Regions from separate parts of the Halothiobacillus diazotrophicus genome, predicted to be linked through region 1. Evidence: predicted binding sites of a transcription regulator. Region 1 holds the regulator's gene; each other region holds the start of a gene.
The links. The regulator sigma-54, encoded in region 1, starts transcription at its own class of promoters, with help from an activator protein. The targets are predictions, from matches to a motif close to TGGCANGNTNCNTGCTT.
Positions count from the first base shown of each region.

Region 2: the regulator sigma-54 is predicted to act here: its motif matches at 6,222-6,238, upstream of flgA (flagellar basal body P-ring formation chaperone FlgA).
Region 3: the regulator sigma-54 is predicted to act here: its motif matches at 4,423-4,439, upstream of flgB (flagellar basal body rod protein FlgB).

Region 1 covers NZ_CP016027.1:242,322-252,444, forward strand. Annotated here, with positions in the region: gene A9404_RS01080 (HPr family phosphocarrier protein) at 183-452, opposite strand; gene A9404_RS01085 (PTS sugar transporter subunit IIA) at 510-902, opposite strand; gene rapZ (RNase adapter RapZ) at 902-1,795, opposite strand; gene A9404_RS01095 (hypothetical protein) at 1,884-2,762, opposite strand; gene A9404_RS01100 (PTS sugar transporter subunit IIA) at 2,802-3,284, opposite strand; gene hpf (ribosome hibernation-promoting factor, HPF/YfiA family) at 3,451-3,741, opposite strand; gene A9404_RS01110 (RNA polymerase factor sigma-54) at 3,760-5,268, opposite strand; gene lptB (LPS export ABC transporter ATP-binding protein) at 5,476-6,210, opposite strand; gene lptA (lipopolysaccharide transport periplasmic protein LptA) at 6,225-6,836, opposite strand; gene lptC (LPS export ABC transporter periplasmic protein LptC) at 6,833-7,504, opposite strand; gene A9404_RS01130 (KdsC family phosphatase) at 7,519-8,046, opposite strand; gene A9404_RS01135 (KpsF/GutQ family sugar-phosphate isomerase) at 8,058-9,029, opposite strand; gene A9404_RS01145 (formylglycine-generating enzyme family protein) at 9,366-10,123, shown strand, end outside.
Region 2 covers NZ_CP016027.1:1,171,537-1,181,659, reverse strand. Annotated here, with positions in the region: gene rpoH (RNA polymerase sigma factor RpoH) at 1-522, opposite strand, end outside; gene A9404_RS05220 (cell division protein FtsX) at 642-1,622, opposite strand; gene ftsE (cell division ATP-binding protein FtsE) at 1,622-2,290, opposite strand; gene ftsY (signal recognition particle-docking protein FtsY) at 2,287-3,384, opposite strand; gene rsmD (16S rRNA (guanine(966)-N(2))-methyltransferase RsmD) at 3,559-4,275, shown strand; gene A9404_RS05200 (hypothetical protein) at 4,364-4,867, opposite strand; gene flgM (flagellar biosynthesis anti-sigma factor FlgM) at 4,886-5,197, opposite strand; gene flgA (flagellar basal body P-ring formation chaperone FlgA) at 5,329-6,006, opposite strand; gene A9404_RS05185 (peroxiredoxin) at 6,519-7,118, opposite strand; gene A9404_RS05180 (bifunctional diguanylate cyclase/phosphodiesterase) at 7,316-10,123, opposite strand, start outside.
Region 3 covers NZ_CP016027.1:2,818,143-2,828,265, reverse strand. Annotated here, with positions in the region: gene flgG (flagellar basal-body rod protein FlgG) at 1-571, opposite strand, end outside; gene flgF (flagellar basal-body rod protein FlgF) at 582-1,325, opposite strand; gene flgE (flagellar hook protein FlgE) at 1,525-2,778, opposite strand; gene A9404_RS12645 (flagellar hook assembly protein FlgD) at 2,833-3,552, opposite strand; gene flgC (flagellar basal body rod protein FlgC) at 3,565-3,966, opposite strand; gene flgB (flagellar basal body rod protein FlgB) at 3,979-4,386, opposite strand; gene A9404_RS12630 (HlyC/CorC family transporter) at 4,591-5,862, shown strand; gene radA (DNA repair protein RadA) at 5,862-7,244, shown strand; gene A9404_RS12620 (AraC family transcriptional regulator) at 7,360-8,226, shown strand; gene A9404_RS13685 (hypothetical protein) at 8,364-8,495, opposite strand; gene A9404_RS12615 (hypothetical protein) at 8,723-9,151, shown strand; gene A9404_RS12610 (electron transport complex subunit E) at 9,186-9,905, opposite strand; gene A9404_RS12605 (RnfABCDGE type electron transport complex subunit G) at 9,898-10,123, opposite strand, start outside.

The DNA.
Region 1 (10,123 bases):
GGGCATTAGCATGCATCGCCGCAAATTCGCGAACCGCCGGCCATTGCCGACAGGGGCGCCCGCAACACGCGGATGGACATGCGTGGTTTGAATGTAGTTGATGTTTTTTACTCTCGCGCTCATGGGCATCCGTGATTTTTTTTGGGCGAGTGAAAACGGGATTTATGGTCAGAGGTGCGCCATCATTCAGGTTCGCCGAACCGGTTCTCGATCAGTTCGCGTAGCGCCGTCATTGCTTCGTTTTCATCGGCACCTTCCGTGGCGATCCGAATCTCGGTGCCCCGGGCGGCGGCCAGCATCATGAGTCCCATGATGGATTTGCCGTTCACGACCTTGCCGTGACAGATCACGCTGATCTTGCAGCTGAACTGCGAGGCCGTCGTGGAGAATTTGGCGGCCGCGCGGGCATGGAGCCCCAGTCGGTTGATGATTTCGATATTTTGCTCGGGCATGCGCTATTCCCTTTCGGTCGTCCTGAGACGATGGATTCCCGCGGTGACGGACAGGGATTAAATCCCATCCCCTTCGATGATGCCTTCACGACCGCCCGTCGCGACCCGCTCGGTCATCTGGGGGAGGTTCAGCTGCGGGTAGTTCATGGCGCGGACCACCATGGGCAGATTGACCCCGGAGATGACCCGGACACGGTTCTTGTCTTTTAGTCGATGGGCGATGTTGGAGGGTGTGGAGCCGTACATGTCGGTGAGGACCAGTACGCCGTCCCCTTCGTCCAGATCCGCAATACGACGACGCGCGCGGTTGAGCAGGTCGATGGGGTCGTCATCCTGATGGACGGAGAGCTCGCCGGCGGGCATGGGAATCTTTTCCAGCATGTCGGTGGCGGTTTCGAGTAACTGCTCGCCAATTTTGTTATGACAAATCAATAGGATGCCAACAGTCATTATCGCTCCGTTTCTAAATCACGATGTCGGATGAGGATATTGGGAAAGGCGGTCTTCAGATCCGTATAGAGATGCTCGACCATGTAGACCGACCGATGCTTGCCGCCGGTGCAACCGACGGAACAGGTGACGTAACTTCGATCGGTCTGCGTGATGGCGGCAAGCGTGTCGCCCAGAAATCGTGCGAGATTCGCGCGCGTTTCGTGGGTGATGGGGTGCTGCTCGAGGTATTCGATGACCTGGGTCGTCTTGCCGCCATGGGGCCTGAGATCCGGTAGCCAGTGCGGGTTGGGCAGGTGGCGGATATCGAACAGGAAGTCGCTGTCCAGCGGAATGCCGTTCTTGAAGCCGAAGGATTGCAGCAGGATCAGCGGACCGCGCCGGGCGCCTTCGAGGATCCGGTTGCGGATATCCTCACGGAACTGGTGGATGCTCGTATGGCTCGTGTCGATGATCAGGTCGGCCTGATGGCGCATCGGGGCCAGCAGTTCGGCCTCCCGCTGAATGGCTTCGAGCAGATGTTCGACCTTCGGGGAAAGCGGGTGGCGTCGTCGCGTCTCGCTGAATCGGGCAACGAGGCGCGCTTCGCTGGCTTCTAGGAAGAGACTCTGTATCTTCAGGTTTTCATAGGTTTTCCGAAGACTCTGGATTCGTGCCGGCAGGGCATTCAGTGCGGCTTCAGGCGAGCGTGCATCGATACTGATGGCGATCCCGCGCGCATTGATCTCGCCCTGCCTGAAGAGCAACAGGAGATTGTCCAGCAGTTCGGGGGGCAAGTTGTCGATGCAGTAGAAACCTGCATCCTCCAGGGCTGCCAGGGCAATAGATTTCCCGGAGCCCGATTGTCCGGTGACAATCAGTACGGTTTCGGGGATGGCGAGCATGTGTTGCATTGGCGCTAGTGTATCTGTATCCGGACCCGGTGCCGACTATTACGTCGACATTGTGCCGGATAGCGGGATCTGACCACCAGCGCGCCGCTCATTTTTCCGGGTAGGGGTGCCACTGGGCGGCATACGGCTGGCCCAGCAGGCGCTCACCGGTCGTCGATCGTTCCAGATTATGTTGACGGACCACGGTTTCGACGAAGACGGCGATGTTTCGACCCGGAGCCACGGGTAATCGGAACAATGGGAGCTCTTCACCGCAAATGCTCACCTTGCTCCGTTCGCCATGAAGCCGGGACTCGGCGCGCATCGACCGATGGTCCGCCGCATACAACTCGATGATCAGGCGGAGGTTTTTTCGCTTTTTCAGGGCGTTGTCGCCAAACAGGGCGCGGACATCGATGATCCCGAGGCCGCGGACTTCCAGATGGTCGCGGATGGTTTCCGGGCAGCTTCCCTCGATGCCCTGATTGCCGCGCACGAAGCACGGCGCGTCGTCCGCGATCAGACGGTGGCCGCGGGAAAGCAGTTCCAGGGCCAATTCGCTCTTGCCGATACCCGATTCCCCCGTGATCAGTACACCTGATCCGGCAACCTCCATGAAGACGCCATGCTGCCAATGTTGCGTGGCGCTCTGCCGATGGGTCCTGAGCCATTCGGAGATTTCGTCCACGGTCATCGTGCAGTGGAGGATGTTGGCGGCCGTACGGGCTTGCGTGGCAACCCAGGTCGGAACCTCCTCGGGGGTGATGTCGCAGAGAATCCAGATTTCGGCATAGGTCGGAACCGGATCATTACGCTCGCTCAGGGCGCGCCGTAACGGTGCGTCGATCAGGGCGATCGGTTTCGGATCGAGGGGGTTCAGGCGATCGAAGGCGGACTCTGGGTCGAAGAGACGGCGATAGACCGGGTCCCGGGTATCCGTCGGGTGTTTGGCGTCCAGAGGCTGAATGACGGGGACGGCGCGGTGCATCGGGTGGCTCAATGCGGATATCGCGACAGGAACCGACGCTTATTCGGCATCGGCGGCTGGCGGATCGTGCAGCCATTCGATGAGCAGGTTGCGCACGCGCTCGGGGCTTTGCGCCTGCATGATGGCGTCACGGTCATCCGGGCTGGACAGGTGCTCTGCCAGGGAGCCCAATACCATCAGGTGTGCTTCGGGGCATTCTTCCGGGACGATGAACCCGATAATCAGATTGACCGGCTCGTTGTCCGACGCACCGAAATCGATCCCTTCGGTCAGGCGGATCAGCGCGCCGCGCGGACGCAGCGTTTCGCTATCCCGGCCATGGGGAATCGCGATGCCATGGCCGATTGCGGTACAACCCAGCCGTTCGCGTTCGATCAGGATTTCGTAGATGTGGGTCGCGCTTTGGCCGCCCAGTTGGTCATCGGCCAGCAGGCCGGCGAGAACTTCGAGAACCCGTTTGCGGCTTTGATAGACCTCATCGATCAGAATGTGCTGCAAGGGGAACAGTTCAGCGATGTTCATGAAGCACCTGTTCGCAGGTTGGAATGCTGTGGGTGAGCGGGACGGGACCGGTAAAAATCGAGCAAGAGGATACTCCAAAAAGTCAGTCGGGGCACGCAAGTGAATGCGATACCCCGATTAATTGGCTCATGGTTGTGCGTTTATCGAGCGTAAGATCGTGTCTCGATCAGCGGTGCTCGGTCATTTTTTCCTTGTGCTTGACGATCTGGCGGTCCAGCTTGTCGACCATGGCGTCCACGGAGGCGTACATGTCCTCGGAGGATGCGTCGGCGTGGACATCGTTGCCGCTCATGTGCAGTGTGGCTTCTGCTTTCTGGATCTTCTTTTCCACCGTCAGAATGACATGAACGTTGATCACCTTGTCGAAATGTCGCTTGAGCCGCTCGAACTTGTTTTCCACATGGTCCCTGAGCGCATCGGTGATGTCGACATGATGTCCGGTGATTTCAATTTGCATGGTGAGCTCCTTTAGGCCTTAGATCAGGCGCTTTCGGTCGGTGGACGAGGCGATGCCCATCGCCTCGCGGTACTTGGCAATCGTGCGCCGAGCGACATCGATGCCTTGTTCGGTAAGCAGGTCGGCGATCTTGGCGTCCGACAAGGGCTTGCGGGGGTTTTCCTCATTCACCAGCTTCTTGATCATGGCGCGAATGGCCGTGGCCGAACATTCGCCGCCGTCGCTGGTGCCGACATGACTGGAGAAGAAGTACTTGAATTCGAAGGTGCCGCGCGGGGTCAGCATGAACTTCTGGGTGGTGACCCGACTGACCGTCGACTCGTGGAGGGAGAGTTCGTCGGCGATTTCCCGGAGGACGAGGGGCTTCATCGCCACTTCGCCCTGTTCGAGAAATTCTGTCTGATGGGCGACGATGGCCCGGGCCACGTTGAGCAGGGTTTCATTCCGGCTGCGCAGACTCTTGATGAACCAGCGCGCTTCCTGCAGATGGCTGCGGATGTAGCTGGCGTCCTCACCGCGCGAGCTGCGGTTGATCATGCGGGCATAGGTCTGGTTGACCCGAAGTTTCGGCGCGATTTCCGGGTTCAGGTCCACATGCCAGGCATTGTTCCGGAAACTGACCAGCACGTCCGGAATCAGGTAATCCGCTGCGACGGAACCGACACTGGATCCCGGTCGGGGATCGAGGCCCTGCAGAATCATCAGGGCGCCTTCAAGCGCGGTCTGATCCACGCCGAGGGCCCGTTGTGCCTGTTGGTACTCGCGCTGGGCAATGGTTTCGATGAGGTTCTGTTCGCAGATCCGCATGGCGACGTCGCGATAGGGCAGATCTTTCGGTTTGTGCTGCAGCTGCAGGCAGAGGCATTCGTTGAGATCTCGGGCGCCTACGCCAATCGGGTCGAGAGACTGGATGAGATGTAGGACGGTCGTGATGTCCTCGATCTGGAGGTTCGGCCAATCTTCGATCAGCATGGCGTGAATTTCTTCCAGGCTGTCCGCGAGGTACCCCATGTTGTCGATCGACTCGATCAGGGCGGCGGCGATGGCCGTATCGCGCTGCGTCAGATGGGTCAGGTGGATCTGACTCAGCAGATGATCCCGGAGGCTTTCGACGCCGCTGGAGGTCGTCGCGTAGGGATCGAATTCGTCGTGATTGTTTTCCGGCGCGCTGAATGAGGTGCTGCCGTCGGATTCGTAGTAGTCCTCCCACTGCGAATCCACGGTGAACGGATCCTCCGGCGTGGTTTCGTCCGTGCCCGAGAGCAGGGCTTCGCCGGCAAGCGCATTGGGGTCTTCCTGATAGTCCGAATCGACCGTCTCGCTGCCCTCGGCCAGTTCGGACGAGGGACCCTCGCCTTCAGAGAAGTCGTCAGTGTCGGCAATTTCCAGCAGCGGGTTGGTTTCGACTGCCTGCTGAATCTCCAGTGCGAGTTCCAGTGTGGAGAGCTGCAGCAATCGAATCGACTGCTGCAATTGCGGCGTCATCGAGAGGCTTTGCCCCAGGCGAAGTTCCAGGCCGGCTTTCATGACTGGGCGAGCCCGGCGTGATCTTGGGGCAAATGAATCTTGTCTGATGTTCCGTCGGCATCAGAGGTGGCTGGGTAGGGGATTGTCGATCGCAGGATTATGAACATGTGAGTTAGTTTAACTGAAAAACACGGTCCGCCAATATGGGATTGCATCTGCGCCAACGCATCGAATTGTCCCCGAGTGAATCGCCGCGAGCGGGCGTGATCAGAGGGTGAAATGCTGTCCGAGATACACCGCACGGACTTGCTCGTTGGCGAGAATCGCCTGGGGCGTGCCTTCGGCCAGGATCTGCCCATCGGAAACGATATAGGCACGCTCGCAGACGCCGAGGGTCTCGCGGACGTTGTGATCCGTGATCAAAACGGCGATGCCGCGCTCGCTCAGATGCGTGACGATCCGCTGGATGTCGATGACGGATATCGGGTCGACGCCAGCGAACGGTTCGTCCAGCAGAATGACGCTGGGGTTAGCGGCCAGTGCCCGAGCAATTTCAACCCGCCGACGTTCGCCCCCGGAAAGGGCCTGCCCGAGATTGCGACGGATGGAGCGGATATGCAGTTCGCCCAGCAGGCTTTCCAGTGTCGTCTGTCGTTGAACTGGGCTGAGATCGCGCCTCAGCTCTAGCACGCCCATGATGTTCTGCTCGACGGTGAGCTTGCGGAACACCGATGCCTCCTGCGGGAGGTAGCCGAGTCCCAGGTGGGCTCTTTCGTCCACCGGCAGCAGGGTGATGTCCTGCCCGTTCAACCAGATCTGCCCCTGATCGGCGGCAACGAGGCCGACGATCATGTAGAAACTGGTCGTCTTGCCGGCGCCGTTCGGCCCGAGAAGGCCGACGACTTCCCCCGCCTGCACTTCCAGCGAGACGCCTTGGACGACGGCACGCGCGCCGTAGTGCTTGACGAGGGACTCCACGAACAATACGGGTGGCTGCTTCATGTTCTGGTCTTGCATTACGGTTTGACGGATTGCGTCGAGGTATTTCCGGATGGTGTGTCATCCGTGGATGACGGGTTTTCCTTCTTGTTCCGCGGCTGGATGGTGACATGCACGCGGCCACCGTTATCGGGGCCTCCGGCCTGAACGACTTCATCCTTCATGTTGTAGGTGATGCGCTGGGCGGCGAGACGATCGCCCTGACGGTTCAGTTGGGCATTTCCGGTCAGGACGATTTTCTGTTCGGTCGCCAGGTAGGTGGCGTGGGTGGCGGAACCCTTCACCAGCTGGTTTTTTTCATCCAGTTCCTGAAAGGTGGCGGGCTTCCCGTCCAGTTCGGCGCGAACCAGTTGACCGTTCTTGACGTACAGCGTGGCCTTGTCGCCGGTGGCATGCAGGCTACCCTGATCGATGACGACCTGACCGGTATAGACGCTGGTGCCATTCTTGTAGTCGGTGATTTTTTCGTTGGCCGACACCTCGATCGGCTTGCTCCGGTCGGCCTTGGCGGCAAACGCGTTCGGGCTTGCCAGTGCCAGGGCTGCCAGCGTCAGGGCGATCAGCGACGTCCCCGTTCGTGATGTCGGGTACTCCTGCAGTGCGGGCGTGTGGAATGGGTTCTGTATCATGGCTGCGCTCCGAGGGCGGTCTGGTCCTGGGAAGAAGGGGAATCGTCTGGTTGACGTGTCGCGGGGGTTGGTGTCTGTACTGTTGCGGCGGGACGATAGCTGTCCTGAACTTGGGACTGTTCGAGTCGCTGTTCCCGGTAGTTCAGACGGAAGCTTGTGGCGTCGCTGGACCAGACCGGGTTGCCCTGGTCATCGAGTTCCGCGAACCGGCTCTTGTCGTCACTGCGTGCGGTGTCCGTTCTGGGCGAGATGTCGAGCGTCTCGCTGCGGAAACGGAGTGGACCCTGCCGATTGTACGCGGCGCGTTGCCCGATTACCCCGCCGCTCAAGCGGATGTCGGTCAGCGCCTCGTCGGCCGTGCCGATCGGTGCGGCGAGTCGCCATGGCGGCCCGGCGTGCTGGCGGTCCGAGACGATGAGTTCGGGGGCTGACATCGCATACCCACGATCGCCCGTATCGTGCTGTACGGTTTTGCCATGGAGCGTCCACTGGAGCTGGCCGGATGCCCCGAACTGTCTGGCGACAAATCCGGTGAAACGCTGGTCGGTTTCTGCTGCATGTCCTGTTTGCGGGCCCGCATGTTCCAGATTGTTGCGCCAAAGCAGGAACCCGAGCACCACGAACAGCAGTGTCGCGAGCGTGATCTGACTGATGACGTTCTGGGGCACGGTTGACGTCGTTCCTACTGATGATCGGCGATGACGGTCGACCAGGCGTCGCGGGCATCGATAAGTAGATCGATGAACTCGCGGACGGCACCCTGTCCACCGCCCAGGGTCGTCACCCAGTCCACCCGGGCGCGGATGGCGGCGGGCGCATCGGCCACGGTTGCGGAAACACCGGCGCGGTTGAGCATGGGGAGATCAATCACGTCGTCGCCCATCACGGCAATGGCCTGGAGCTCGACGTCCAGGGTTCGAGCCAGCTCCTCCAGGGCCGGCCCCTTGTCCTTGATGCCGATCATGCAGTGCCGGATGCCGAGATTCTCGGCCCGATGGCGCAGCGCGGGGGACGCCCGGCCGGAAATGATCGACACCTCGATGCCGATCTTTTGTGCAAGTTTGATGCCGTGACCATCCCGGGAATGAAACACCTTGTGTTCCTCCCCCTGCTCCGTGAAATGGAGGCGTCCATCCGTCAGGACACCGTCCACGTCGAGCACCAGTGCCCGGATCTGTTTCAGGCGGGTCAACAAATCGGTTTGACTCATGTACGTATCCCTCAGGCAACGCCAGCGCGAAGCAGGTCGTGCATGTTCAATGCGCCGATGACGGTCCGGTTGTCGTCGAGCACGAGCAATCCATTGATCTTGTCGCGCTCCATGATGGCCATGGCTTCGGCCGCCAGGATGTCTTCGCTGCAGGTTCTGGGGTTGCGGGTCATCACTTTTTCGATTGGCAGATTGAGATCGAATTCGGTCTGGTCCAGGATGCGGCGCAAATCCCCGTCGGTGAACAAACCCAGCAATTTCTCGTCGTCATCGATGACGGCGGCCATCCCCAGTCCGCCGGAGGAGATGGTGATCAGGGTCTGCTTGATCGTCTGGTTGTACTGGACCTTGGGAATGCGTTCCCCGGTATGCATCACGTCGCGCACCCGCAGCAGCAGGCGACGGCCCAGTGCCCCACCAGGGTGCGACAGGGCGAAATCCTCGGGCTGGAAGGCACGCGCGTCGAGCAGCGCGACGGCCAGAGCGTCGCCCATCACGAGGGCGGCGGTTGTGCTGGCGGTCGGTGCCAGATTCAGCGGGCAGGCTTCCCGGGCTACGGATGTATTTAGATGTGCATCAGCAGCCTGTGCCAGAGTCGATTGCGGTTTGCCGGTCATCGCGATCAGGGGGCTCCCCAGGCGCTTGATCACCGGAAGGATGGCCAGTACTTCGGCGGTTTCTCCCGAGTTGGACAGGGCGAGCACGACATCCTTGCGGGTGATCATCCCGAGGTCGCCATGACTGGCCTCGCCGGGGTGGACAAAGAAGGCCGGTGTGCCGGTGCTGGCCAGCGTGGCGGCGATCTTGCCCCCGATGTGGCCTGATTTTCCCATGCCCGTCACGATCACCCGACCTTCGCAGCGGAGCATCAGTTCGCAGGCGTTGACGAAGGCCTCGTCGATTCGCTCGCTCAGGGCCAGACAGGCTTGGGTTTCGATATCAATGACTTGCTTAGCCATTGCCAGAAGGTTATTGGGATTCATAGATATTCGATATGATGATGCACACAAAAAAGGCAAGGCAGTATAGCAGCCGACGCCGTCCCGCCCTCAATCCGGTTGATTTCTATAGGCGGCATGGGCGGCGCAGCGGGCGATGCCCCCGGAATTTGCGAGGCAGGATTGTGCGGCAAGGCGTTACAAATTTGCACAGCAGGCGGGACAAATAAATGTTAGTCTCGCTATTATTTCGCATGCGAACAACCTGGTGTTTTATCGGGTCGTGGCCAGGGTTGCGATGCGGAGTCACAGACTTGCCGATGTGGTGTACAAGGGCGTTGTGTCGATTAGGGGGGAGGGGTTTCGGTGGGAGCAGTGTCCGTGAAACGGGAATCGGAATTTCTGGCTGATGCGACGGTTCGTCAACAGGCGGCCGCCCAGGCATTGGGCTGCGCGCCTCATTTTGCCGATACGTTGCGTGATGGCAGCCCCGCTCCGACGGTTGCCGTGATTCCTCCGGGGTCGTTCTGGATGGGCGCCCGGCAGGGTGAGTACCAGGTCCAGCCGGTTGAGATGCCGCGACACGAGGTGCACTTTCCCCGAGCATTCGCCTTGACGACGGGCGCCATTCGCCGTCGCGAGTACAACCAGTTCCTGATGGCGACGGGGCATCGTCGGCCGCGCGCCTACTCATGGCATGATCTGGACTTTCCGATCTACAACGTCTCGTTTCATGATGCAGTGGCCTACGCGGACTGGCTTTCCCGGGAAACCGGCCAGCGGTACCGTCTACCCACCGAGTCCGAATGGGAATATGCCGCGCGGGCGGGTACCGACACCATGTTCTATTTCGGAGACAAGATCCGGCGCGAAGAAGTCAATTGCGCCGGCGGCCTGCACTGCACCCGAGGGCTGTTCCTCTGCGGGATCGGACGGCCCGTGCCGGTCGGTAGCCTGCCGCCCAATGCCTGGGGGCTGCACGAGGTGCATGGCAATATGCAGGAACTGACCCTGGATCATTGGCGCAGCGGCTATCGACTGAATGCCCGGGTCGGTGATCAGCCCTTCCAGAGTCCGGACAAGCATGATCGTCGTTTCCGCGTCGTGCGCGGTGGCTCCTGGTTCGACGGGCCCGGCGC
Region 2 (10,123 bases), 930 kb from region 1:
CGTGACCACTTCACGCTCGGGCACGTTGAGTTCGGCGGCGATCGCACGGGTTTCCTCGGCGGTAAGCCAACCCAGCGAACCCTTCATCTGACGCATCTTGAAGAAGAGCTTGCGCTGGGCCTTGGTGGTCGCGATCTTCACGATCCGCCAATTCTTCAGGATGTATTCGTGGATTTCGGCACGGATCCAGTGCACGGCAAAGGTCACCAGCCGGACTTTCTGCTCGGGTTCGAAGCGCTTGACGGCCTTCATCAGGCCGATGTTGCCTTCCTGGATGAGGTCGGCCAAGGGCAGGCCGTAACCGCGATAGCCTCGCGCAATGTGCACGACAAAACGCAGATGCGCCATGATCAGCGCCTGAGCGGCCTTGATGTCGCCCGTATCCTTCAAGCGCTCGGCGAGGTTTTGTTCCTCTTCCGGCGTGAGCAGGGGGATGCGACGAACTTCGGCGAGATATTGCTGCAACGAATCACCGATCACCGGCATGGTGCGGGCGACGGCGATTTGATTCGGGGTGTTCATGGATTGAGACCTCTCAAATGTATAGCCAATCGTCGGGCGTTCGTATGGATCGTTCAATTTTAGCATTCTTTGTTAGAGTGCGGGGCGCGGATTTGGTTCCCTTGTATTCTGTGGGGGAATCACAGCCGAACGGATTTCTTGATGAAGTTTCGACCGATCATTTGAGCGCTGAGCCAGCCGAGGAAGAGCCCGATGCTGCCGAGAAGTCCGGTCATCAGCAGGGGCGCGATGACCGTAATGTGTGCCCCGTAATTGGTCGCCAGGTTGTTGATCGGCGTTGCCAGCGCCGTCAACAGGCCGTAGATGATCCCGCTGGCAAGCATGCCGCCGAGCAGTCCGGTGATGGCGCCATCGTAGAGCAGGGGCCTCAGCATGTACCGACTGGTGCTGCCGATCAGCGCCATCAGGGCGAGTTCTTCGCGGCGTTCCTGCAGTTCGAGTCGCAGGGTGTTGCCGATCACGAAAATCACCGTGATGCCGAACAGACCCAGCAGCCACCAGCTCAACTGATCGAAAAAGCCGCTGATTTCCTGAAGGCGCTTGATCCAGGCGCCGCCCTCCGAAATGCTGGCGACCAGCGGGTTCGCGCGAATCTGCCGTTTCAGGGATTCGACCGTTTCCCCGGTCAGTTGGTTCAGATGTACCAGGATGACGGCCGGCAACGGGTTGGGTTGTATGTCGCCCAGGCTATTGATGTTCAGTCGCTTGGCGAGTTCGTCGAGTCCTTGCTCCGGGGTGATCAACCGGCTGTCTCTCACGACTTGCTGTTGCTTGAGCCAGGCTTGAAAGGATTCGATCTGGTCGTTGTGCGCATTGGCCACCAGATAGACGTTCATCTGACCATTCTCGCTGGCCCACATGCCGCCGATTTCCTTGATCTGGCTGGCCAGGGTCATGATGAAGCCGGGCAATGCCAGGACGATGGCGATGGTAACGATGGTCGCCCAGGCGCTGATGGGCCGTCTGAGCAGGCGCCAGAGCGCATCCTTGAAACAGCGTCGATGGTGTTGGGCCCAGGCCGACAGCGCGTGCTCGCCGCGCGCTGTGCTCTTGCTGTTGACTCGGGCGGCAGAAAGGTCCTTCGGTTGGGCGCGGCTCATCAGAAGGCCTCTTCGATGTGGGACAGCCGACCCTGATTGAGCACGATGCGCGGGACGGCGTAGGTTTTGAGCAGGTGCAGGTCGTGACTGGCGATCAGGACCGTCACGCCGACGGCGTGGAAATCGGAAAACTGGTTGAAGATGTCCCGCGACAGTTCCGGATCGAGGTTGCCGGTCGGCTCGTCGGCGAGGAGGATCTTGGGTCGATTGACCAGGGCCCGAGCAATGTTGACCCGCTGCTGTTCGCCGCCGGAGAGTTCCTCGATCAGTGCCCGCTGGCGCATGAGCAGACCGACCTTGTCGAGGGCGGCCTCGACGCGGCGCCGAATGTCCTTGCCGCCATAGCCGGACACCTGAAGGGGGAGGGCGACGTTGTCGTAGACGCGCCGATCGGGCAGTAGGTGATGATCCTGAAACACTACGCCGATCTGGCGGCGCAGCTTGGGGTATTGATGATGGCGCATCTTCTGCAGGTCATGGCCGCCGATACGCACCTGACCGCTGGTCGGGTGATCGAGGGCGGGGATCATGCGCAACAGGGTGGACTTGCCCGAACCCGAGTGCCCGGTGAGAAAAACCATGCGTCCTTCCGGAATGTGGAAGCTCACATCCTGCAGGCCGAAGTGGCCGTTGCTGAAGCGGCGGCTGACCCCGTCGAATTCGATCATATGGCCTCTCGGTCCAGTAGTGCATCCACGAATTGCTGCGGCTCGAAGGGACGCAGATCGGCCAATTGTTCACCCACGCCGACGAAATGGATCGGCAGCCCCAGTTCGTCGGCGATTGCGAACAGGATGCCGCCCTTGGCCGTACCGTCGAGTTTGGTGACGATCAGGCCCGTGACGCCGACGGCCTGGTGGAACAGTCGCGCCTGACTCAGTGCATTCTGGCCGATGCTCGCATCGAGCACGAGCAGGATTTCGTGCGGAGCGTCCGGTTGGGCCTTGCCCAATACCCGGACCAGCTTTTTCAGTTCGTCCATCAGTCCGCCTTGAGTGTGCAGCCGCCCGGCGGTGTCGGCGATCAGCACGTCCGTGCCGCGTGCGCGAGCGGACTGGACAGCATCGAACAGGACCGAAGCGGCATCCTGTCGGCCCGGTTCGCCGATCACGGGGATCTGGTTGCGTTCGCCCCAGGTGATGAGCTGTTCCACGGCTGCCGCGCGGAAGGTATCGCCTGCGGCCAGCATGACCTTCCGTCCGGACTGCTTGAAGTGAAAGGCAAGCTTGCCGATGGTGGTGGTCTTGCCGGCGCCGTTGATTCCGCAGACCACGATGACATGGGGGTGCTCGTTCAATGGCGGACGGGGTTGATGGACGCGCTGAAGCCGGTCGACCATCAGTTGGCTGAGCTTTTCGAACAGCGCTTCGGGGTCGTTGACGATCTTGCGTGAGACGGCCTGCTGGAGTTCGTCGATCAGGGCCTGGGTGGTTGTTTGCCCGACGTCGGCCAGAACGAGGCGCATTTCCAGTTCTTCGATCAGTTCGTCGTCGATCTGTTTCTTGCCCAACACCAGATCGGCCAAACCTTCGGTGAAGCTGGAACGGGATCGCGTGAGTTGTTGCCAGAAGCGTGATTTGGGTTTGTCGGCCATGGCCTCGACAGGGGCAATCTCCGCCGGTTCGGATGGCGGTGAAACCGTGGTTGCGGCAGTTTCCTCGGTGGGTGTCGACGACTCTGGCGTTGCCAGGGTGTGTTCTTCAGGGGCTTGTTCCTGTCGGACGGGCTCTGCAACGGGCTCGGTATTTTTTTTTCGACGCAAGAATCCAAACATCAGGTGGCCTTTGGCAGGGGCAAATACGGAATGAACGGGTCGGGGTGCGAGTTTGTCCGCTCCCGAGTGATGACGCATCTTACCATGGGCAAAACGCTTCGATTACACGGATCAGGCAGGTCATAATTGCGTTGTGATGGAGTTGAATATCAGGAGCCTTTCGTGAGTCGTGCGCGTATGAAGCCCCCCTTGGCGGGAATCCGATCGAGAACGCGGGATCAGTCCGGCGAGGATGGCGCACCGCGTCGCCCCGGTAACGCGGCCACGATGCATGGTCGGCAAAAAGTTCGGATCACGGGGGGCGTCATGCGTTCCCGTCAGGTGACGTTTCCCGCCGCGCGAGGATTGCGCCCCACGCCCGATCGCGTACGGGAAACGCTGTTCAACTGGTTGGGACAGGATTTGACCGGTTGGCGGGTGCTTGATCTATTCGCCGGGAGCGGGGTGCTGGGCATGGAGGCGTTGTCGCGCGGTGCGGCCTGGCTGGGTGTCGTCGAGCAATCGGCACGGGTGGCCGAAGCGATCCGGCAGAACATGATGACGCTGGCCGTGCCCGACGAACAGGTCCGGATCTGGCGTACGGATGCGACCGCCTGGATCCGGCAGTCCGAGCAGTGGCTGGAAGGTACGGCGCCTATCGATCTGGTCTTTCTCGATCCGCCGTTTGCGGAGCCAGCATTGCTTGAGACGGTGCTGGCCGGTTTGAATGCAGTGCGTTGGCTGGCACCGGATGCGATCCTTTATGTGGAGCACAGTGCCGCCATGGCGCCCATCGAACTGCCGGGCTGGGAAAGGACACGACAGGGCCAGGCCGGGGAAAGCCTGTTCATGTTGTGGGCGCGTCGGGCGGATGGTGCCGATGTATCGCCCCCAGGGTAAGTGGACTGCAGGTGCGGTTGAGGGGATATGGCCGTCAACTAATTGGCGTCAGATATGTGGCCAGGATGGTTACGGGCTCGGCGCGCGTTCAGGCATCTCCCAGGGAGCGCTGACGCCCCGAGCCCGGGGCAGTTTTTCCACTGGATGCGTACAGGCTGGTATCGGCGGGCGATAAGGCCTGGGTCAGAACATTGACGCGTTCATGGATGTAGAAAGCCAGTCGATTCACGACTTCCTGATGACGCTGCATCAGGGTGTGGAGCACTTCGATACCGGGCTGCAGTTGCAGCCAGTCCTCAAGCAGATGTCCCTGATTCATCTGGTCGATCCGCTTGAGCGCAACCACCATGTCCATTCCGGGCGCGTGGGTGGCGGCCCATTGCTGACGCTGGCGTTCGGCGGTCTCGAGTCGCTCGTTCCCTGTCTTGATGGCGAGGACGATATCGTCCAGTTGCCGGTTTGCCTGTTCCGCCTCTGCCGGTGAGGCGATCAGGTCGGCGAGATGGCGGTGGCAGGTGGTGAGGTTATCCACGGCACCCCGCAGATCCTCGATCATCCGTTGGCTATCGGCAGTGATGTCAGGCGTGCTCACGAAAGTGGAACCGACGACTTAACTCGACTGGCCTTCCATCGAGGCAAATTTTGCGGCGATCTTGGCCGGGTCGATGGTGTACTGACCCTGGGCAATGAGATCCTTGATCCGGTCGACCTTGGCCTGATCGAAACTCGGTTCCGCTGCGAGGGATTGCGTGAGCGACTTCATGTTCGCGGCCCCTTCGGAGAGACTGACGGACGAGCCTTCGGTCGGTGCCCCGTTCGTGGCCTGGCTGTTCTGCGTGGAGTCGGCCTTGCTGGTGTTGCGGTTGTTGATGGCCGAGTTGCCATAGCCGTTCTTGCCGCTGACGCCGTCAATGATATCCATGGTAAATGTCCTCTACGAATTCGTTGGGCAGGCAAATCACGGTTTGCTTCTTACAGCGGTCATGCCGTGATCCGCTCGATACTTGCACGTTATGTCGGCAGCAATTCCAAAAACTTTAGCGCCATCGTGCATCAGGGAATCACGACCGTATGGGCATCACGAACGATCCCCTCGACAAGCTGTCCGGATCGGCTGTTCTTGACCATGACACGTTGCCCCTGGCCCGCAGCCGCCTGCGCAATGCCCTCTGCGGAAACCGTGATTCCGCCAGTGCCTGCCATCATGGTGACATGATCGCCTCGATGAACGATCTGCGCAATATTCAAATCCGTCTGGGTCAGTATCTGGCCCGCCTGCATCGGTCGTGCGACCACCTGGCCGATTGCCTGAGCCGGATCGGTGAGGTAGGCCTGGGTCTGCTGATTGGCATTTACCGTAAGCGGCGCAAGGTCCGCCTCGGTAACACGCTCGCCCGCAGACATGGGTCTTGAAAGGCTCAGAACCTGAACCATGTTTCGGATTTCTGCCGGGACATAGATCCGCCACGGACTGGTTCCTTCGCAGGCGACCTGAACCGTCACCCGCCCGCCGCGCGGATTGGGTTGACTGCCGGAATGAACGTGCAGTGGTTGATCGCAGTACTTGAGCTTGAGGCGGGGATCAAGGCGGCTGACCTGGAAGCTGGTGGCCGATCCGCCCGCGTCATAACGCGTAGCCATGAACTTCTCGACTGCCTCCTTGATCGATTCGTGGCTCTGGAATTGGGGTTGTTTCGTTTCAGCCCGAACCGACACGAGACTAGCGCACATACAGAGGCCGGCACCAAAGAGTAGGGCGCGTGTCCATGGGCGGACTGTGGCAAGTGGATCCAGCGGATGGGTTCGTTTATGCGACATGTAGGGCAATTCACCTGAGCAGCATTGAAGTACACGATGGATTGGGTTCATGAGCCCGGATCGGATTTTCCGGTATGCGTCAATCAAACGTCGAGTCGGTGTGGCGTTAACACTCATGATGTGATTTCAAGCATGTGCCGTGCCAATATGATTTGGTTGAGCTGGTTCAAGCCTGATTGAGGGGCAAATCTGCTCGGGATGCGTCATCGAAGTGAGCGGTAAGCCCAGGGTACATGGTTGTCGCAAATAAGGTAGGGAGATGCCATAGGGGGAATGACATGCGTTCGGGGGGCGGCTGAAGGTTTGCGCCGACCGTTTCCGGGGGGGGCGGGCAAGAAATCGGAATGGATTGACGGGGCCGGGCGTGTGGCCGGCCCCGCTGATCGTGCACGGGCGCACCTGATGGCGTCCCGGAGCGGAGCTGCTTACAGCTTGTCGGCGTTCTCAGCCAGATACTTCGCGACGCCTTCGGTGGATGCATCCATGCCCGCGTCGCCTTTCTGCCAGCCGGCCGGACAAACTTCACCATGCTCTTCGGTGAATTGCAGGGCGTCGATCAGACGCAGCATTTCATCGATGTTGCGGCCCAGCGGCAGATCGTTGACGACCTGATGGCGAACGATGCCGTCGCGATCGATCAGGAAGGAACCGCGCAGGGCAACGCCGCCATCGAGTTCGGTGTCGTAGGCCTTCGCGATTTCATGGCTGATGTCCGCCACCAGGGTGTACTTGACCGGACCGATGCCGCCTTTATCGACCGGCGTGTTTTTCCAGGCGAGGTGCGTGAATTCGGAGTCGATGGAGACGCCGATCACTTCGACGTTGCGGCTGGTGAATTCGGCCAGACGGTGATCGAAGGCGATCAGCTCGGACGGGCAGACGAAGGTGAAGTCCAGCGGATAGAAGAACAGGACCGCGTACTTGCCCTTGGTGAGTTCGGAAAAGGTGATCTGCTTGATTTCGTTGTTGCCCATGACCGCGTTGGCGGTGAAATCCGGGGCGGGTTTGCAAACGAGTACAGCCATAATGACACTCCATTAAAACAGCATGAAAAAACAGCAGCGCCGGTCGGGGGGTATCGCCCACCGAGGGGTGCGTGTTGGAAAGAAAAGCGGAAGCATGTCGGGTTGCGACCATGCGCCACCTGAGTATGTATCACAGCTGATGGACGGGCCTCAAGCACGGATTGCGCGATCTGCGGCCAGCCCGTTTCGAGGGCTCTTCACCCTTGGCTCCAGGGTGTGGCTTGAAACTCCCGGAACCAGTTGGAAAATTCGTGCGCCTGCAAGGGGCGGGAAATCAGATAGCCCTGGGCTTCCGCACAACCGATTTCCTGCAGGGCCTTGAGTTCTTCCTCGTGTTCGACCCCCTCGGCGATGACCTGCAACCCCAGCGTGCCCCCCAGGCTGACAATGGCACGGGTAATGGCCATGTCGGCGGGATCGGCAATCATGTCGGAGACGAAACTGCGGTCGATCTTGAGCTTGTCGAGAGGCAGGCGATTGAGATAGCTCAGACTCGAGTAGCCCGTGCCGAAGTCGTCGAGGGACAGGCCGATGCCCATTGCCTTGAGACGGTGAATTTCCGCCAGGTTACGCTCGCTTGCGGTCAGCATTACCGTTTCGGTCAGTTCCAACTGAAGGCAGGCAGCGGGCATCCCGCTATCCGCAAGGACGGCCGCGACCATGTCTGCGAAGTCGCCGCGCCTGAATTGGACGGCAGACACGTTGACCGCGATGGGCAGAGGCGCCATGCCTGCGTCCACCCAGTATTGATGAAGGCGGCAGGCCTCCGCCAGTACCCATCGACCGATGTCATGGATCAGGCCATTTTCCTCGGCGATGGGAATGAATTGCGACGGCGGAATCAGCCCCAGATCCGGCTGGCGCCACCGCAGCAGGGCCTCGACAGACACGACCTCGCCACTGACGCAGTCGACGACCGGCTGGACATGCAACTCGAACTCGTTGTTCTGGAGTGCCGACTGCAGATGATTTTCCGTGTTGAGCCGGTCGAGAGCATTGCGGTTCATCTCGGCACTGAAGAACTGGAAATTGTTGCGGCCTTGCGCCTTTGCCACGTACATCGCGGCATCGGCATTCCGCATCAGTCCCTCCATGTTGTCTGCATCCTCGGGGTAGATCGCGATACCGACGCTGCAGGAAATATGCAGTGCGATATCGCAGACCAGGTGCGTCTTCAGGATGAGGGGGATGAGTCTGCGCTCGACAATGTGTGCGACTTCCTGGGCATCGTCGACCGCATTGAGAATCATGACGAATTCGTCGCCCCCCTGTCGGCAGACCGTGTCGCCGGCACGGATCACTTCGCCGAGTCGCTCTGCCACGGATTTCAGCAGTGCGTCGCCTACATGGTGGCCCAATGAATCGTTGATGTTCTTGAAGCGGTCCAGATCGATGAAGAGCAGGGCGACGCGCTCCTTATGACGTTTGGCCTGTTCCAGGGCCAAGCGCAGCCGATCTTCGAACAGGAGGCGATTGGGCAGTCCAGTGAGAATGTCGTGATGGGCCAGATGGCGAATTTTCTCCTCCTGCTCGATCCGCTCCGTGATATCGACGAAGAGGGCGATGATATGACTCAGCGCGCCTTGTTCGTCACGAACCGTGTTCAGCGCCAGCCATTGGGGGGATTCCTCGCCGCTTTTCTTTCTGAGTCGGGTTTCGCCCTGCCAGGCACCTTGCTGGCGAATCAGTTCGACAAAGCTGGGCTGTGGTCCTGTTGTACCATGCGTACCCCGCAGGAACTCCGTGTCTCGTCCGACCATTTCGTCGATACGATAGCCGGTGGCCCGTGCCAGCGCGGCATTGGCCAGCAGGATGGTGTTGTCCGGGCCCAGTACCAGGATGCCCTCCGATGTGGCTTCGAAAATGGTTGCCCACAAACGCAGCCGCGCTTCAAGCAGTTTGATGGTGTTGATCGGTGCAAAGGTCGTTAATACGGCATCCTGGCCCTGGTAGCGTAACTGTGCGGCGGACAGCAAGGCCCAGGACGGACCGGTTGGGCCATTCCAGCGTGCCTCGAACTCGTGAACGGCCGCCTCGTCTGCCAAGCGTTGAAAGAACCTTGCCCGGGTCACCCGATCGAGTCCATCTGCCCAGGGATCCTCCCGGTCTATTTTCACCCAGGTGGTGGCTTGGGCGTTGATGTGGAGTACCTGATGTTCCGGGACCGAAGTCACCAGCAACGGGATCGGAATCGCCTCGATCAATTCGCGTTGCGCTTCGCTGGCGCGAGCTTGGGCGGCGAGTTCCTGCTGGACGAGTCGCTCATGATCGAGCTGTGCGAGCATCCTGTTGAAGCCCGTGACGAGTTGACCGATTTCGTCGCCGCTCCGCCAGTCGGCCCGCAACGTATAGTCATTCGTCGCCTGCACCTGGTCGGCAACCAGCGCGAGCCGCCGTAGGGGCAGGGCAATTTGCCGCGCGACGTAGAACACGAGAGACAAGATCAGCAACAACAGGGCGGCCGCCATGCTCAGATGTTCCCACATGCGTTTGAAAAGCATTTCGACACGGGCATGCAGCAGGATGTCGAGATTTTCCGCCGTAGCCTGCCAGGCAGCCCGCGTGCTCTTCAGGGCAGCGTTGCGTGCGGCGGCGAGCTTGGCAGGTTGATTGACTTCGACGCGCAGGAGGCTGTGCAAGTCGGTGAGCAATGGTATGCGCGTGGCATCCAGCTTGCCGGGCAGCATGTGGGTTGGGTTGCCGGCATAGGCAGCGTGGTAATCGGAGTCGATCCCGTCCAGCAGTGCACTGAGGCGGCCCTGGGCGATGAGGTATTGCGCCTTGTCGCCGCCGATGGTCGGGCTGTCGTAATTGAGCAGCTGCTCGAGCAGTTCCGGGAAGCGCAGTACCGTGAGGGACATCGTGTAATAACTGTCCAGATCCGGATCGAGAATGAGGTTCGACTGATCCCCGATATGTGCCAGCAGCTTGTTACCGGCGAGGAGCGCGTGGTTGCTGGCGGTATTTCTCGATTTCGTCGTCGTCAGACCCGCCAGGGCCTCATC
Region 3 (10,123 bases), 330 kb from region 1:
TGTCGCCGATCGGCTGCAGGCCGGCCGGATTCACGAAATCGGCCAGGTTGATCGTACCGACCTGCGTGGGCTGGGCCTGACCGGCCAGCTGCACGCTGACGGTACCGTCGCTGCCCACGGTGATCGACTGCGCGCCTTGCGGAATCGTGATCGCCGGCTGCAACGCCAAACCGTTGGCGGTCACGACCTGACCATTGCTGTTCAGACTGAAACTGCCGTCCCGCGTGTAAGCGACGGAACCGTCCGGTTGCAGCACCTGAAAGAAGCCGCGACCGTTGATGGCAAGATCCAGCGCATTGTTGGTCGTCACGAGATTGCCCTGCGTATGGTTTTTCTCCGTGGCGACGACTTTCACACCCGTACCGATGTTCAGACCGGTCGGCACCTCGTTCTGTTGCGTGTTGGCCGAGCCGACCTGACGGTAGTTCTGATAGATCAGGTCCTCGAAGACGGCCCGATCCTGCTTGAACCCGGTCGTGTTCACGTTGGCAAGGTTGTTGGAAATGACCGACATGCGGGTTTGCTGCGCATCGAGGCCGGTTTTCGCGATCCAAAGAGCTGGCGTCGTCATGGTTCAATCCTCAGCTGAATTGCAATAATTTGTCGGCATTGGCGCTATCCTCGCCTGCCGTCTTGATCATCTTGGTCTGCATCTCGAACAGTCGTCCGTACTCGATCATCTTCACCATGGCATCGACGGCATTCACATTGCTGCCTTCGAGTACCCCACTGGCGACCTGGATCGTGGCATCCGGCTGCGGCGCCGGCGTATTGGGCTTCAGACCGAACAGTCCGTCGGCACGTTTTTCAAGCGCGGTGGCCGGCGGATTGACGAGACGGATACGATCGATCTGCGCAGGCGCATTTGGTGTGCCGCCCAAAGGAATGATGGAAATCGTACCGTCGGCCAGAATATCGATCCGATTGGCCGGTGGAATGGCGATCGGTCCCTGGTTGCCCATCACGGGATCCCCCTCGGCCGTTTGCAACTGCCCGTTGGGCGATACATGCAGATCGCCGCGACGCGTATAGGCCACGGAGCCGTCAGGGGCTTGAACCGCGATGAATCCCTGTCCCTTGAGGGCGATATCGAGATCGCGGCCTGTGGTCATCAGAGGGCCCGGCTGGAAATCGGTACCGGTACGGACATCCTGGGCATAGACACGGCTGGCATAGGTCGGGCCATACACCGGGAGCGAGGTATAGGCATCCAGGTCGGCCTTGAACCCCTGCGTGTTCACGTTGGCCAGATTGTTGGCGTTGGTGGCCTGTGCCAACAGGGTCTGCTTGGCGCCACTCATGGCGATATAGGCAAGACGATCCATGACCGACTCCTCGTACTATCATTGAGATAGTGTTGAATAAGCACCGATCGTGCCAAATCAAACAAACCGCATCAGGACGCCATTATTCAGATCTGAGCTCCCAAATAGATGGCGATACGCCAAATTTTCGACGCCGGCACCAGCCATGAAAAAAGCGGGCCGAGGCCCGCTTTCCGAAAACTACCAAAGGCAGTGAACATCACCGGATATTGATCACCGCATCGGTCGCCGTCTTGTCCGTCTGAATCGCCTGTGCGTTCGCCTGGAAATTCCGCTGAGCGGTAATCAGGTTGACGAGCTGTTGAGTCAGATCCACGTTGGACTGCTCCAGCGCGCCCCCCTGAATGGCACCGAACGAACCCGTTCCCGGCTGCCCCACCGTCGGGCTGCCCGAATCCACGGTCTCGGCCCAGGAGTTGTTGCCGACCTGCTTGAGTGCCTGAGGATCGCTGAAATTGACCAACGCCACCATGCCCAGGGCTACCGACTGGCCATTGGTATAACTGGCCTGAATCAGGCCGTTGCTGCCTACGGAAATCCCCGTGAGCTGTCCGGTCGTATTCCCGTTTTGCGACTGGGCCGCCATGTTGAACGGCGCATTATATTGAGTGGAATCGCCCTGGCTCTGCACATTGATACTCAAGGGTGCGGCCCCCGTACCCAGGCTGGCCGCCGTGGCCGTGACCGTGAACGGTGCAGGCGTCGCGGGCAGTTGGCCATTCGCATTGAAGGTCAGGGTGGACGGCCCCTGGATCGGTGTCTGCGTATCGATCTGGTAATACAGGTTCCACTCGTTAGGATTGGCCGTCTTGACGTAATAGCTCGTCAGCGTGTGCGTATTGCCCAGGGAATCGTAGACCTGCTGCGAGTTGGCCTGGGTGTAGGATGCCGGATCCGGTGTCGCCTGGGTAGGATCGAAGGCCACCGTGGGCGCCGTCGCACTGGCAGGCAGGTTGAAGGACTGGGTGACGGTCGTCGTAGCCTGGGGTGCGCCGGCGGCCACGGGGAGCTGAATGGGCTTTGCACTGGCGAGAGACGTCGACTGCAGGGTCCCATTTGCATTCACCGGGAGCGCCTTGAGGAACTGCCCTGCCGTATTGACGATGAACCCGTCCTTGTTCACGCCCAGAGCACCGGCACGCGAATAGACCGACTGCTGGCTGTCGAGCGTCGGTTGGAAAGAGAAGAATCCCTGACCGGAAATTGCCAGATCCAGCGAGTTGTTGGTGAACTGCAGACTGCCCTGGGTGAATTGCTGCTGAACGGCCTCGGTGAGCACGCCCTGCCCGGTCGCGGTCTTGCTGTTGCCATAGGCGCTCACGGCGTAAATATCGCCGAACTGGGCACGGGACTGCTTGAAACCGGTCGAGTTGGCGTTGGCAATGTTGTTGCTGGTCACGTCCAGGTCTTTCTGGGCGGCATTCAGCCCCGTGATGGAAGTATTGAAGGACATCGCGTTGTCTCCTTATTCTTGATCAAGAATACTGGGATGAATCATTAAAAAATACTAGTTGAGAATCTGCACGACATCCGAAAGCTGTGCCGAAGGCAGCCCGCCGGCCAGATTCAGTTTCGGACCATTCGACGACACACCGACACTATCGATGACCGCCCCCACATAGGTTTGCGCCGCCACGCCCTTGCCATCCACCGTCGCACTGGCCGTGACCTTGTAGGTTCCGGCCGGGGCGGTGCTGCCATCGGGCAACAGACCATTCCAGGCAAAGGTGGGTTGCGCCGACCCCGTGATCGGCACGGATTGCGTGTTGACCACCTGACCATTCGCATTCGTGATGGTGACCTTCAAATCCGTGGCCCCCGTCGGTACGTCGACGGCGCCCAGCAATCCGGACGTCTGTTGGGCTCCGGTCGAGGACGTCGATGTCGACACGTACGCCGACCCACCCTTGACGATGGCGGCCTTGCCGACCAGGGATGCGGCCTGCATGATCTGGTTGGACTGCACGGAGGTCTGGAACCCACTGACGGTCGTATTGAGCTGGTTGATCCCCTGCAGGGCACTGAATTGCGCCAGCTGGGCGACCATCTGACTGTTGTCGGTCGGGTTCGTCGGATCCTGGTTCTGCAGCTGCGTCGTCAGCAGCTTCATGAAGCTGTTCATATCCAGGGTTTGCGCCCCGCCGCCCGTCGTACCGTTGGTGGCGGTCGATGCGGCCAGTCCGAGCGCGGCATAGGGATTATTGGTCACCGAATTCGTGGTAGTCATGGTCTTGACCTCTTACTGACCGAGTTGCAACGTACGTAACGCCAGATTTTTGGCGGTATCCATCACCTGCACGTTCGTCTGATAGGAGCGGGACGCCGACAACATATTGACCATCTCCTCCACCGGGTTCACGTTCGATGAATACACATAACCGTCCTTGTTCGCCAGGGGGTTGCCGGGCTGGTACAGGGCGGGGTTTGTGGCATTGCTCTGGGTGATGCCCATCACGCGCACCCCGACCCCGCCATTCTGCTCAAGAACCTGCTGGAATACGGGTTCGCGGGCCTTGTAGGCATCTTCGGGCTTGGTGGCCACGGAATTGGCGTTGGCCATGTTGGACGCCGTGGCATTCAACCGCAGCGACTGGGCGGACATGGCGGAACTCGCCACATTGAAAATCGAGAACAAGCTCATGGGTCAGGCCTCCTATTGCCCGGTCAGGGCCGAGTTGATGCCTTTGATTCGGCTGTTGAGAAAATTGAGTGTCGTCTGATAGGCCACCGCATTCTCGGTGAATCGCACACGCTCGCGCTCCATATCCACCGTGTTTCCGTCCAGCGCCGGCTGATCCGGAATGCGGTACATTTCCTTCGCCCCATCGATCGAACCGGCCGCCGTCAACTGTCCCGGCGCATCGCGCTTGAGCGCCAGCGGCTGATCCACGCCCCCCTGCCCGACCGGTCCGGCCGCCGCACGCAGGGCATCCCCGAACGAGAGATCCCGCGCCTTGTATTCCGGCGTATCGGCATTGGCGATATTCGAGGACAGGACGCCCATCCGCTGCGAGCGGTAGGTCAAGGCCAACCCGTGAATCCCAAAAATTTGATCCGTCATGACTGATAACCTCCTCAGCATTGATGGATGTATCCCTAGCCATATCCGTGCCAACATCGGAAACGGATTCCTGACGCCCGCGCATAAATCCCCCTCCTGCGAGATCATTCACCTCGATCAGTGAACGAGCAGTCGGGAAAACTTTCTTTTATCGCGAAAATTTGCGTACACTTGGCTTCGGTTTCACTACCCATAGAACGCTCATTGAACGAGATCCATCTTGGCGTCCTGATCGCTGCGCTCATCGTCCTCATTCTGGTGTCGGCCTTTTTCTCGAGTTCAGAAACCGCACTGATTTCTCTGAACCGATACCGGCTTCGCCACCTGGCCAAACGAGGGCATGGCGGTGCCGTGCGTGCCCAGAAACTGCTGGAACAGCCGGATCGGCTGATCGGCCTGATTCTGCTGGGCAACAACTTTGCCAATATTCTGGCGTCCTCGATCGCGACCGTCATTGGTCTGCGCGTGTTCGGCGACAGCGGGATCGCCGTCGCCACCGGCATCATGACCTTCGCCCTGCTCATCTTTGCCGAAGTGGCGCCCAAAACGGCCGCCGCGATCTCGCCGGAACGCATCGCCTGGCCGGCTGCCTACTTCTTCTCCTTCGTCATGCGGTTCATGTCGCCGTTGATCCGCCTGATCAACCTGCTGGCCAACAGTCTGCTGTTCGTTCTGGGGTTCAACACGCGTGCGGGGGCGGTTCAGGGCCTGTCCACCGCGGAGTTGCAGACCATCGTGCGCGAATCCAGTCACCATCTGCCGGAACAAAACCAGAGTCTGTTGCTTTCGGTGCTGGAACTCGAACAGGCCCGGGTCGAAGACATCATGATCCCGCGGGCGGAAATCTTCGGCATCGACATCGACGTTCCCTGGGACGAGGTGCTCAATCAGCTCCGGAGTTCGCCCTACAGCCGGATCCCCGTGTTTCACGGTTCCGTGGAACACACCGTCGGCATCATCAACGTACGTCGGCTGTTCGCCCCGCTGATGGACAACTCCCTCACCAAGAGCCAGCTCAAGCGGCTGTTGCGGGAACCCTATTACGTCCCCGAAGGCACGCCGTTGACGACGCAGTTGCTGAATTTCCAGACGGAAAACCGTCGTTCTGCCCTGGTGGTGGACGAATACGGCGACGTGCTGGGCATGGTCACCCTGGAAGACATCCTCGAGGAAATCGTGGGGGATTTCACCACGGACCCGGAATCGGACGTCGAGGGCATCAGTCGCCAGGAAGACGGCAGCTATCTCCTCCGCGGGAACGTGCCGATCCGGGAGATCAACCGGGAACTGGCCATCGAATTGCCGACCCAGGAAGCCAGCACCCTGAACGGCCTGATCATCGAGCAGCTTGAAACCCTGCCCACCGTCGGCGCGGTCATCGAACCGGACGGCGTGCAGATCGAAGTGCTCAGCGTACGCAAGCGTGCGGTCGAAATGGCACGCTTGACCTTCAAGATGGAATCCGGCGCTTCCTGATGGCGCGGGCGAAGGAAAAATCCGCCTTCGTCTGCCAGGAATGCGGTGCCGACTTCCCCAAATGGGCGGGACGCTGCAGCGAATGCGGGGCCTGGAACAGTCTCACGGAAATTCGTATACCCAATGCGCCCGCCGGCGCACGCAACGAGCGTGCGGCCGGCTATGCCGGCGGCAGTCCCCAGGTCACGATCCTGTCGGAGGTGCGCATCAGCGAAACGCCCCGGGAGACGACCGGCCTCGACGAACTCGACCGCGTCCTGGGTGGCGGCCTCGTTCCGGGGTCGGTCGTCCTGATCGGCGGCGATCCCGGCATCGGCAAATCCACCCTGCTGCTGCAAACCCTGCTGACCCTGCAGGCGAACATGCCCTGCCTGTACGTCACCGGCGAGGAATCCCTCCAGCAGGTCGCCCTGCGGGCACAGCGCCTGGGGGTCGATCTCGCGGGCAAGGAAGGCCAGCTCACGCTGATGAGCGAAACCTCGGTCGAATCGATCCTTGCCCATTGCGCCCGGCAACTGCCACGCCTGCTCGTCGTGGATTCCATCCAGACCCTGCATACGGAAGGGCTCACCGCCGCGCCCGGCTCGGTATCCCAGCTGCGCGAAGGCACGGCCCAACTGGTCCGCTTCGCCAAGCGCCACGACGTCACGATCTTCATCGTGGGTCACGTCACCAAGGAAGGCGCCTTGGCCGGTCCGCGCGTGCTGGAGCATATGGTCGATACCGTCCTGTACTTCGAAGGCGATCCGGGCGCGCGTTTCCGCGTGATCCGGGCCGTCAAGAACCGCTTCGGCGCCGCCAACGAGATCGGCGTCTTCGCGATGACGGACCGTGGCCTCAAACCCGTCAGCAATCCGTCCGCCATTTTTTTGTCACGTCATGAGCAACCTGTCGCGGGCAGCGTGATCACCGTGACGCGCGAGGGCACGCGCCCCCTGCTTGTCGAAGTGCAGGCACTGGTAGCCGAGCACCCGGGCGGCAATCCCCGGCGGCTCACGGTCGGCCTGGAGCAGAACCGTCTGGCGATGCTGCTGGCCGTGCTGCATCGGCACGGCCAGATCGCCCTCTACGATCAAGATGTCTTTCTGAATGTGGTCGGCGGCGTGCGCGTCGGCGAAACCGCGGCGGATCTACCCAGCCTGCTCGCCGTGCTGTCGAGCTTCCGAAACCGCCCGCTGCCCGAGGGACTCGTCGTCTTCGGCGAAGTCGGGCTTGCTGGCGAGATTCGCCCGGTCAGCGGCGGTCCGGAACGCTTGGCCGAAGCCGCCAAGCACGGGATGACCCATGCCATCGTCCCCAAGGCCAACCTGCCGGGTCGACCGATCGACGGCTTGACCATCACGCCCGTCAGCCACCTCAATCAAGCACTGGACCTTATCTAGGTCGACCGAGCTAGGTCGTCGATCATCGAGCGACCGGACAATCCCGCAATTCCGGTCAGGACACAGTCTATCGACAGCCGTCATAGTACCGATCGAACCGAGGAGGGAACGCAGTGTGAACAACGCAGGCGCAGGCACCTACAACGAACGATTCGCCAAGGTACTCGACTACATCGACAGGAATCTGGATGCGGATTTGTCCGTAGCGCATCTCAGCGAAGTGGCCAATCTGTCCAAATTCCATTTTCATCGGGTGTTTTCCAGCCACACGGGCGTCAATGTCCACCACTACGTCCAATTGATGAGACTGAAGCGAGCGTCGTACCAACTCGTATTCGGTGGCGACCTGCGCATCATCGACATTGCGCTGGATGCCGGGTTCGAAAACCCGGAGTCCTTCTCCCGTGCCTTCAAACGCGTGTTCGACCAGACCCCATCCCGGTTCAAGAAATCGCCTGCCTGGAAACCCTGGTGGGCGCAATTTCAGATCAACACGCCGGAGAGACCGCAGAACATGAATGTATCAATTGTCGATTTTGAGGAAACCCGAATTGCCGCCCTGGAGCACCGGGGCGACCCCGAGCTGCTGAACGACTCCGTGATGCGCTTCATCGAATGGCGCAAGCAGAGCGGCTTGTCACCCGTCCGAAGCAGCCATACGTTCGGTATCGCCTACGACAACCCCCAGACGACCCCGCCGGACGAATTCCGTTTCGATATCTGCGGGTCGGTGAATACCGAGATTCCCGACAACGGCTTCGGCGTGATCAACCGGATCATTCCAGGCGGCCGCTGCGCGCGAATCCGTCATGAGGGCAGTCATCAGGGCATCGGCGCCCGTGCAATCTATCTATACCGCAACTGGCTTCCGGAGAGCGGCGAGGCCCTACGCGACTTTCCGCTCTTTTTCCATTACCTCAATCTCGTGCCCGACGTGGATGAGCACGAACTCATTACCGATCTTTATCTCCCCCTGCGGTAGTTCCACCGGCCAAGCGTTGGCAACAGCAGAAAAACAAAAAGCCCGGACGTTCGTCCGGGCTTCGCGTGTGATAAAACTTAACAGCGTGCCGTGCAGGGACACCTGAAAAGCCGCATCACCCTGCGGCACGGGGATGATCAATGAAGGTGTTTTTCCTTCATTGCCTTGCCGGACTTGTACCAGAACCACAGGAACACATACGTCGGAACAGCGATAATGCCAACCATGGCGATGATCGAGATATCTAAAATCTGAGATTCAATGCTCATACTGAACTTCTCCCGTCAAACCCCCCAAAAAACATGGGGTGGTTCAAGCACTGTATCCAGAAGAAAAATCCTGTCAAGCCAATAAGTTACTGATTAGTTTCGTTATAAGCATCCTGAAAAAATCTATGATGCCATGGGCTCCACGGAAGCATCGAACAAGGGAGGCGTCCACACGCCATACTCAGTGAAAGCGCGCCGCCCATTGGTCACGCGGAGGAAAGACGAAGATGTATGAATTCTGTTTCTTGACCAGGGATCGGGGCGTGAACTTCATCGCCCGGATCGAAGCCTTGGGTCTCGTCGTCACCAGTCGCCCGGATCCGATCAACGAAGACGTCACGATCGTCGCCATCCCCGACGACATCGACGACGAGCTGCTCGACCGGATCGAAGCGTGGTACGAGGCGGACATTGAGGAAAACGAGGCTGCGGCCCGGGCCGAGGACGCCGAGGACGAATTCCGTTCGGCGGGCATCTGGGTGCCCTTGAGCTCAGGAGAAAGCAGCCTGGCACGCATCGATCCGGCCCTGATGAACCGCCTGCTGGCCGCGCTGACACCGGATGAACTGACGACCTTCGTGACCGCCATTGCACAGGCGGTCGAAAACCCGGACCAGCAGCCGCTTTGCGTACGGACCACCGAGCGTCAGGGATAGTCCCCGGGAAGGCACACCCGGCGAACCGAACGGCTCAGAATAGCGCTGCCTCGACAGCGGGGGCTTCGCCAGCGGCACGCTCCTGGCGTTGCGCCTCTCGCTGGCGTTGACGCACCTCCTGATGGCGTTCCAACGCCTGCTTGAGCGCGATCAGCACCGCCAGCGCCATGAATGCGCCCGGCGGGAGGATCGCGAGCAGGAAGTTCGCCTGCTCAGGCAGGATGTGCAGCGTCCAATGAGCGGCCACCGGCCCGAACAGCTGGTCTGCATTGGCGAACAGCGTGCCGAACCCCAGCACTTCCCGGATTGCGCCCAGGGCGATCAATACGAGACCGAATCCCAGCCCCATCATCAGACCGTCGTAAAGCGCAGGCGCCAGCCGATTGCGGGCGGCAAAACCTTCCACCCGCGCAATCACGATGCAGTTGGTCACGATCAGCGGCAGGAAAATGCCCAGTGCATGATAGAGCGTGGTCATGTAGGCATTCATGAGCAGCTCGATCACCGTCACCACCGAGGCGACCACCATGACGAAGACGGGCAACCGCACTTCGGGACGCACCCAATGGCGGATGGCCGAAGCCAGGCCGTTGGACACCACCATGGTCAGGATCGTCGCCAGGGCGAGACCCAGCGCATTCACCACCGTGGTGGAAATGGCCATCATCGGGCACATGCCGAGAATCTGTACGAGGCCCGGGTTGTTCTTCCACAGCCCCTGTATCGTCAACTCGCGGTAGGAAACATCACTCATGGGCACTCCTGGATTCGTCGTGTGTCATGGGCGGCTCAGCGGTGGTCGGCTTACCGTCCGGCGCAAACAGCAGGGCATGATGCTTCTGAACATAGGCCAGAACCTGATGGATTGCGCCGACCACCGCACGCGGCGTGATGGTCGCCCCGGTGAACTGATCGAAGACCCCGCCGTCCTTTTTCACCGCCCAGCCCTTGGCACCGGGGTCGTTCAGACTC